DNA from 2 places in the Streptomyces sp. NPDC005195 genome. Region 2 is predicted to be linked to the other one. Evidence: riboswitches for the same ligand, from Rfam matches in the RefSeq annotation. Region 2 holds a riboswitch; the other holds the start of a gene.
What was found. A riboswitch is a leader RNA that binds a small molecule or an ion and turns the genes downstream of it on or off. The one in region 2 is predicted to bind glycine.
Positions count from the first base shown of each region.

Region 1: another riboswitch for glycine. It lies ahead of gcvP (aminomethyl-transferring glycine dehydrogenase); the one in region 2 lies ahead of gcvT (glycine cleavage system aminomethyltransferase GcvT).

Region 1 is NZ_JBEXHZ010000006.1:5,535-10,076, forward strand. It holds gene ABZV34_RS09305 (MerR family transcriptional regulator) at 1-25, shown strand, start outside; gene ABZV34_RS09310 (DNA polymerase IV) at 183-1,598, shown strand; gene ABZV34_RS09315 (PRC-barrel domain-containing protein) at 1,729-2,100, opposite strand; glycine riboswitch at 2,215-2,310, shown strand; gene gcvP (aminomethyl-transferring glycine dehydrogenase) at 2,490-4,542, shown strand, end outside.
Region 2 is NZ_JBEXHZ010000001.1:167,255-171,796, reverse strand. It holds gene glyA (serine hydroxymethyltransferase) at 1-553, opposite strand, end outside; gene gcvH (glycine cleavage system protein GcvH) at 565-942, opposite strand; gene gcvT (glycine cleavage system aminomethyltransferase GcvT) at 1,072-2,190, opposite strand; glycine riboswitch at 2,337-2,458, opposite strand; gene ABZV34_RS00740 (AAA family ATPase) at 2,627-3,301, shown strand; gene ABZV34_RS00735 (enhanced serine sensitivity protein SseB) at 3,499-4,281, shown strand; gene ABZV34_RS00730 (enhanced serine sensitivity protein SseB C-terminal domain-containing protein) at 4,452-4,542, shown strand, end outside.

The sequences.
Region 1 (4,542 bases), on a different contig from region 2:
ACGACGGCGCAACCGCGCGGTCTGACGGGCTGAGCGATCCGACGGTCCGCACGGCCTGGAGAGCCGTGCCGGACCGACGAGTGCCGCGGACCGGCGTGGCGGTCCGGCTCGGCGGACGGCGCGGCTCGGCCCAGCGCCGGAATCCGGGGGCGATGTCAGTGGCGTAGGGCAGCATCGGGGGTGTGAGAAACGCGCCCACGATCCTGCATCTCGACATGGATGCCTTCTTCGCCTCGGCGGAGCAGGCGTCCAAGCCGAGCCTGCGGGGGAAGGCCGTCGTCGTGGGCGGCCTCGGGGTGCGCGGCGTGGTCGCCACCGCCTCGTACGAGGCCCGCGTCTTCGGGGTCCACTCGGCGATGCCGATGGCCCAGGCGCGCAGGCTCGCGCCGAACGCCGCGTATCTCGTGCCGCGTTTCGGGCTCTACCGGGAGATCAGCGACCAGGTGATGGGGCTGCTGCGGACGCTGTCCCCCCTGGTGGAGCCGCTGAGCCTGGACGAGGCGTTCGTCGACCTGGAGGCCGGGGGGACCGCCTGGGACGACGCCTCGGCGCGGCTGGCCGGGGTGAAGCTGCGCGCGGACATCAGGGCTGTCACGGGCCTGACCGGATCCGTGGGCCTCGCGGCCTCCAAGATGCTCGCCAAGATCGCCTCCGAGCAGGCCAAACCCGACGGCCTGGTGGTCATCGAGCCGGGGACGGAGCGCGCGATGCTCGGGCCGATGCCGGTGCGGACGCTGCCGGGCGTCGGGCCCGCCACCGGGGACCATCTGCGGCGGGGCGGGATCAACACGGTCGACGAGATCGCCGAGGCGGGCGAGGACGAGCTCGTACGGCTGCTGGGCAAGGCTCACGGGCACGCGCTGTACGCGATGGCGCTGGCCCGCGACGAGCGGCCCGTGGTGGCCGAGCGGGAGACGAAGTCCGTGTCGGTGGAGGACACCTATGACGTGGACATCCATGACCGGGTGCGGGTCGGGCTCGAGGTGCAGCGGCTCGCCGACCGGTGTGTGCAGCGGCTGCGCCGGGCGGGGCTGTCGGGACGGACCATCGTGCTGAAGGTGCGCAGGTACGACTTCTCGACGCTGACCCGGTCCGAGACGCTCCGGGGGCCCACGGACGACCCCGCGGTCGTACGGGAGGCGGCCGCGCGGCTCCTGGAAGCGGTGGACACGACGGGGGGTGTACGCCTGCTGGGCGTCGGTGTCTCGGGGCTCGCCGACTACACGCAGGAGGACCTCTTCGCGCAGGCCCAGGCCACGGCGCAGGCCCAGGCCGCGGTGGAGGAGACGGCGGAGCAGGAGCACTCCGATGAGGAGGGAGCGTCGGCGGAGTCGGCGGCCGAGCAGGTGCCGGCGGCCGGGCGGCGCTGGCCCGCGGGGCACGACGTGCACCATGCCGAGCACGGGCACGGGTGGGTCCAGGGCAGCGGGCTGGGCAGGGTGACGGTGCGGTTCGAGACGCCCGACTCGGAGCCGGGGCGGGTGCGGACGTTCCGTACGGACGACGGGGCCTTGGAGCCCGCGGACCCGCTGCCGCTGGTGCGCCGAAGACCCGAGGATTCGACCGGCGTGTCCGCCGGTGCGCCCGGGAGGGCCTGAACTGGTCCGGGCAGGGCCGACAGGAAGGGCCGGCCGCGGGGAAGGGCTGGGCACCGGAGGCCGTACGGCCGGCCGGTCGGCTGGTTCGCCGTACCCCGGAAGCAGTGCTCCGCGCCTCCGAAAGGGTGTCTCAGGTCTCGTCCGTTCCCGCCAGACGGCCGAAATCGCGGTCCGGCGGGAGGGCCGGGGGCGTCACGTCGAGACCGTAGTGGTGGTAGAGCTGGAGCTCCTGCTCCGGAGAGAGGTGGCGGCCCACGCCGAAGTCGGGGGCGTCCTTGATCAGGGCGCGGTCGAACGGGATGCGCAGACTGCCCTCGACGAGTTCGCTGGGCTCCAGGGGCACGAAGGCGTCCCTGCTGAACAGGCCCGTACGTATGGCGGCCCACTCCGGTATGCCGGTCGCGTCGTCCAGATAGACCTCGTCGACCGTGCCGATCTTGGCGCCATTGCGGTCGAGCGCCTTGCGGCCGATCAGATTGCGCGGATCGATGTCGGTCTGCACGGGCCCTCCACTCGATTGCAACTCATCCGTAGGCACTACGAAAGAGCACATTCGTGACGGTGGCCACTCGAAAGCCCGTGCGTTGTTCACGCTGGTACCCTGGCAAGCGGCTGCTGACCCCGCGCGGGAGAGTCCTCCAGACACCATCGGAGGCGCCGAAGGAGCAACTCCTCCCCGGAATCTCTCAGGCTCACGTACCGCACGGACGAGGTCACTCTGGAAAGCAGGGCGGTGCCGATGGCTACCGCTCTCACCGACGGTGAAAGCCGGGTCGCAGCGAGCGGGCGGGCCGGTGAAGCTCTCAGGTCGAGATGACAGAGGGGGAGGCCGTCGGGGCACCCACGCCGTGGTGCCCCTCGAAGGTCGTGTGTGACCAGGAGGCCTCCGTAATGACCGCCCATCGCATTCCGCTCTCCGAGCTCGAGCAGGGAATCCCCTTCGAGCAGCGCCACATCGGGCCCGCCCCGGAAGCACGGGCCAAGATGCTCGCGCAGGTCGGGTACGGCTCGCTGGACGAGCTGACGGCCGCGGCCGTGCCGGACGTGATCAAGAACGCCGAGGCGCTGGAGCTCCCGGGCGCGCGCACCGAGGCCGAGGTCCTGGCCGAACTGCGCTCCCTCGCGGACCGCAACCAGGTCCTCGACCCGATGATCGGCCTCGGTTACTACGGCACCTTCACGCCGCCGGTGATCCTGCGCAACGTCATGGAGAACCCGGCCTGGTACACCGCGTACACGCCCTACCAGCCGGAGATCTCGCAGGGCCGCCTGGAGGCGCTGCTCAACTTCCAGACCGTGGTCGCCGAGCTGACCGGGCTGCCCACCTCCGGCGCCTCGCTGCTGGACGAGGGCACCGCGGCCGCCGAGGCGATGGCGCTGTCGCGGCGCATGGGCAAGAACAAGAAGGGCCTCTTCCTGATCGACGCGGACGCCCTGCCGCAGACGGTCGCCGTCATCGAGACCCGCGCCGAGCCCACCGGCGTCGAGGTCGTCGTCGCCGACCTGAGCGAGGGCATCCCGGCCGCGATCGCCGAGCGCGAGATCAACGGCGTACTCGTCCAGTACCCGGGCGCCTCCGGTGCCGTACGCGACCTCAAGCCCGTCATCGAGCAGGCGCACGAGCTCGGCGCGGTCGTCACCGTCGCGGCCGACCTGCTCGCCCTGACCCTGCTCACCTCTCCCGGCGAGCTCGGCGCCGACATCGCGGTCGGCACGACCCAGCGGTTCGGCGTCCCGATGGGCTTCGGCGGTCCGCACGCCGGATACATGGCGGTGCGTGAGAAGTTCGCGCGGAGCCTGCCCGGCCGGCTGGTCGGCGTCTCCGTCGACGCGGACGGACACAAGGCGTACCGGCTCGCCCTGCAGACGCGTGAGCAGCACATCCGCCGTGAGAAGGCGACCAGCAACATCTGCACCGCTCAGGTGCTGCTCGCCGTGATGGCGGGCATGTACGCCGTCTACCACGGGCCCGACGGACTGAGGACGATCGCTCGCCGCACCCACCGCTACGCCACGCTCCTCGCCGAGGGGCTGAGGACCGGTGGCGCCGAGGTCGTGCACGGCGCGTACTTCGACACGCTGACCGTCCGTGTGCCGGGCCGGGCCGCCGGCATCGTGACGGGCGCGCGCGACCACGGTGTCAACCTCCACCTCGTCGACGCCGACCACGTGTCGATCGCCTGTGACGAGACCACCGCGCGCAGGCAAGTGGGGGCCGTATGGGCCGCGTTCGGCATCGAGGGCGACATCGAGGCGCTGGACGCGAGCACCGAGGACACGCTTCCCGCGGCGCTGCTGCGCACCGACGACTACCTCACGCACCCGGTGTTCCACCAGTACCGCTCCGAGACCGCGATGCTGCGCTACCTGCGCCGGCTCTCCGACCGTGACTACGCGCTGGACCGCGGCATGATCCCGCTGGGCTCCTGCACGATGAAGCTCAACGCGACCACCGAGATGGAGCCGGTCACCTGGCCCGAGTTCGGCCAGCTGCACCCCTTCGTCCCCGCCGAGCAGGCGGGCGGCTACCTCACGCTCATCGAGGAGCTGGAGACGCGGCTCGCCGAGGTCACCGGATACGACAAGGTGTCGCTGCAGCCCAACGCCGGTTCGCAGGGCGAGCTGGCCGGTCTGCTCGCCGTCCGCGGCTACCACCGGGCCAACGGCGACGAGCAGCGCACCGTCTGTCTGATCCCCTCCTCGGCGCACGGCACGAACGCCGCGAGCGCCGTGATGGCCGGCATGAAGGTCGTCGTCGTGAAGACGGCCGAGGACGGCGAGGTCGACATCGCGGACCTGCGGGCCAAGATCGAGCAGCACCGTGACGAGCTGTCCGTGCTCATGATCACGTACCCCTCGACGCACGGCGTGTTCGAGGAGCATGTCGCCGACATCTGCGCCCAGGTGCACGACGCGGGCGGCCAGGTGTACGTCGACGGAGCCA
Region 2 (4,542 bases):
CGAAGTCCAGCTGCCGCGGGTACGCGGACCAGCCGGCCACGATCAGCTTCGGCCTGGACTCCTTGGCGAGGCGCTCGACCTCGGCCATGTCGACCCGGCCCGACTCCTCGTCCACGTGGTACGCGACCACGTCGTAGAGCTTGCCGGAGAAGTTGATCTTCATGCCGTGGGTCAGGTGCCCGCCGTGCGCGAGGTTCAGGCCCATGATCGTGTCGCCCGGCTTGAGCAGCGCGAACATCGCGGCCGCGTTGGCCTGGGCGCCCGAGTGCGGCTGCACGTTCGCGTGCTCGGCGCCGAACAGCGCCTTGACGCGGTCGATGGCGATCTGCTCGACGACGTCGACGTGTTCGCAGCCACCGTAGTAACGGCGGCCCGGGTAGCCCTCGGCGTACTTGTTGGTCAGGACCGAGCCCTGGGCCTCCATGACCGCGACCGGAGCGAAGTTCTCCGAGGCGATCATCTCCAGGGTGGACTGCTGGCGGTGCAGCTCGGCGTCGACGGCGGCCGCGACGTCCGGGTCCAGCTCGTGTAGGGGCGTGTTCAGAAGCGACATGCGGTGACTCCTCAGCCGGCGGTGAAGGCGGTGTACTCGTCGGCGGACATCAGGTCGTCCGGCTCGTCCGTGACCCGAACCTTGAACAGCCAGCCGCCCTCGAAGGGCGCGGAGTTCACGAGGGACGGGTCGTCCACCACGTCCTGGTTGGCCTCCACGATCTCGCCGGTGACCGGCGCGTACAGGTCGCTGACCGACTTGGTCGACTCCAGCTCACCGCAGGACTCGCCCGCGGTCACCGTGTCACCGACCTCCGGAAGCTGGGCGTAGACGACATCGCCGAGCGCGTTGGCCGCGAACTCGGTGATGCCGACCGTCGAGACGCCGTCCTCGGCGACCGACAGCCACTCGTGCTCCTTGCTGTAGCGCAGCTGCTGGGGGTTGCTCATGGCCTGAATTCTCCTGTACGCGGGGGAGTGCTGATGAACGGGTACGGACGGGGTGTCCGGATGCCGGGGTGTCGTGAGACAGGGGACAGGGCGCGACGAGGCAGGTCACGTCGACGCGCCCGGGCGGACCTACTTCTGGCGCTTGTAGAACGGCAGCGCCACGACCTCGTACGGTTCGTGACTGCCCCGGATGTCCACGCCGACGCCGGCGGTGCCCGGTGCGGCGTGCGCGGCGTCGACGTAGGCCATGGCGATCGGCCGGCCCAGCGTCGGGGAGGGGGCGCCGGAGGTGACCTCACCGACGACCGCGCCGCCCGCGACGACGGCGAACCCGGCGCGCGGGACGCGCCGGCCCTCGGCGACGAGCCCGACGAGCACCCGCGGCGGGTTCGCGGCGGCGCGTTCGGCGGCTGCCTCCAGGGCCTCGCGGCCCACGAAGTCGCCCTCCTTCTCGAACTTCACGACCCGCCCGAGCCCCGCGTCGAACGGGGTGAGCGAGGTGGTCAGCTCGTGGCCGTACAGCGGCATGCCCGCCTCCAGGCGCAGCGTGTCGCGGCAGGACAGACCGCACGGGGCCAGCCCGGCCGGCGCACCCGCCTCGGTCAGCGCCTGCCACAGCTTCTCGGCGTCGGACGGGGCCACGAAGAGCTCGAAGCCGTCCTCGCCCGTGTAGCCGGTGCGCGCGATCAGCGCCGGGACGCCCGCGACCGTGCCCGGCAGACCCGCGTAGTACTTCAGGCCGTCGAGGTCGGCGTCGGTGAGCGACTTGAGGATCCCGGCGGACTCCGGGCCCTGGATGGCGAGCAGCGCGTACGCGTCCCGGTCGTCACGGACCCCGGCGTCGAAACCGGCGGCGCGCCCGGTCAGCGCGTCGAGGACGATCTGGGCGTTGGAGGCGTTGGCGACGACCATGTACTCGGTCTCGGCCAGCCGGTACACGATCAGGTCGTCGAGGATGCCGCCGTCGGCCCGGCAGATCATGGTGTAGCGGGCGCGGCCCACGCCGACGGAGGCGATGTTGCCGACCAGCGCGTGGTTCAGCAGCGCGGCGGCCTGCGGGCCGGTGACCGTGATCTCGCCCATGTGCGAGAGGTCGAAGAGACCGGCCCGGGTGCGGACGGCGACGTGCTCGTCGCGCTCGGAGCCGTACCGCAGGGGCATGTCCCAGCCCGCGAAGTCGGTCATCGTCGCGCCCAGCGAGCGATGCAGGGCATCGAGCGCGGTACGACGGGGTGCGTTACTGCTCATCGGTGGGGCTCCCAAGGCATGACGGCGAGGTCGTTCCTCCCCATCTGTCATCGGAACCTGAGAGGTTCATCACGACCCCGCGAACGGAGGTCACGACTTGCACCTTGGGTGGAGCCACCGGTCAGCGGCCCGCTTTTCAGATGTGCCTCGCCCGCGCGGTAACGGTGCCTGAGAGATTCAAGGGAGGGACTTGCTCCTTCGGCGTCCCAGCCGGACGTGCGTCACACGGATGTGTGCACGTCACTGGGAACTCTCCCGCGCGGATTCAAGCGGCCGGTATGCAGTTGGCGGGCACATCATTGCACGCGCCGTCCGAAGACGGCAGTCCGCATCTGTAACCGGGCTGTGGCAGTCCGAACACGGAAACGGCAAGCACCGCGCATTACCTTCTCTTTACACTCGACGGGGATGGGACTCCAGACCCAAGGGGAGGACGATCACGGTGAACAGGACCAGGGCGTACGCCACGACCTCGGCCCTCGCGCTGCCGCGGCAGCCGGGTACCGCGGCCCAGGAGGTGTGCGGCACGCTTCCGGCGGCCGTCGTGCGCGACCTCAGGGAGCGCGCCGGACACAGCCCGCACGGCCTGTACTTCGGCACGGCGGACCTCGTGGTGGTCACCGGGCTGCCGGGCAGCGGCAAGTCGACCCTGATGCGCCGCGCGGTCGCGGGCCGGCGGGTGGACTCCCAGGACACCCGCGACCGCTGGGACGGCCGGCTGGCCCGCCGGCTCCCGTACGCGGTCTACCGCCCCCTCGTCCGCCTCGCGCACTACGCGGGCCTGCGCCGCACGCTGCGTTCCGGCACCGGCGTCGTCGTGCACGACTGCGGTACCCAGGCCTGGGTGCGCCGCTGGCTCGCCCGCGAGGCCCGCCGCCGGGGCGGCACCCTCCACCTCCTGCTCCTCGACGTCACACCGGGCACGGCGCTGGAGGGCCAGCGTGAACGCGGCCGGGGCGTCTCGCGGTACGCGTTCGCGCGTCACCGTGGCGCGCTCGGCAGGCTGGTGCGCTCCGTCGAGCGGGGTGAACTGCCGGAGGGCTGCGGCTCGGCGGTGCTCCTCGACCGCGAAGCGGCGGACGTGCTGCGCCGGATCGACTTCGACGGTTGACGGGCGTGCGGAGCCGGTCGGGCGGAGGGGCGGACGGAAGCCCGCACGGGAGAACGGGACATCGTCGTACGAGAGGGTCGTAGACGCCCACTAACCTTTCCAGCCGGAACACCACAGCAGAGCAGCAGCAGAGCAGCAGAGCAGCACACCAGGACACCGGAACACCGGATCAGCGGTTCACAGCAGGCGGTAGACAGATGGACTTCCCCGACTTCCCGGCACCAGCGCACCCGCACCCCCACCCGCACGGCGGGTGGCCCGGCAACGAACTGGAGGAGGTGCTCTCCGCGTCCCTCGGGGTGCCCTCGGCGGGCGGCCGCATCGTCGAGGTCCTCGGCCGCAGCTTCGTCTGGGTGCCGCTGCCCAACGGCGGCGGTCCGCACGCGGGCCCCCTCGACCTGCCCACGCTGGAGATCGAGGGCCAGGCGTACGTGCCGGTGTTCAGCTCCGAGGAGCAGTTCCGCCAGGTCGTCGGCAGCCACCTGTCGTTCACGATCGCGCCCGCCGTCGAGTTCGCCCGCGGGCTGCCCCCGCAGGTCGGCGTCGCGATCAACCCCGGAGGTGTGGTGGGCGTACCACTGCCGCCCCTCGCGGTCGCCGAGCTGTGCCGTGCCGGGCGTACTCCGCTGGACGGTCCCGCGAGCGGCGGCCGGGTGAAACTCTCCGAACCCGACTGGCAGGACGACCCGGTGGACTTCCTGGCCGCGGCCTCGGCCGAGTTCGCGGCGACAGGGGTGGTGCTGTCCGCGCGTCGCTGCCTGGCCAGCGTCGAGGGCGACGACCCCCTGATGTTCATCGGGGTCGAACTGGCGGGATGGGAGGGCGACGCCCGGACGCTCCCGCTGGACGCGCTCGGCCGGGCCCTCGGCCGGGTGCCGGTGGACCGGCTGGTGAACATGGTGTTCCTCGACGTCGCGCAGGACCCGGTGGGGGAGTGGATGCGCGTGAACGTGCGCCCGTTCTACCAGCAGGGCTACTGACGCGGCGGAGAGCTCCCGGGCCGTGCGTCAAGTCGCTGTCAGGATCGCCGCTTAAGCTGGTTTCATGGCTCGGTCGGGGTGTGGTCGAGGTGTCGACACACCTCGGCCACCGGTGTCGCTGGCGTAATGGGTGAGTTCATCGTGATTTCTTCGCGAAGGGGCGATTGAGGGTGAGTGCGTCGGGCACGGCCGCGGCCGGGCAGGTCGAGCACATGCTGCGCCAGGTGACGCCCGGGCGTTACGACGCCTACGAGGCGCTCC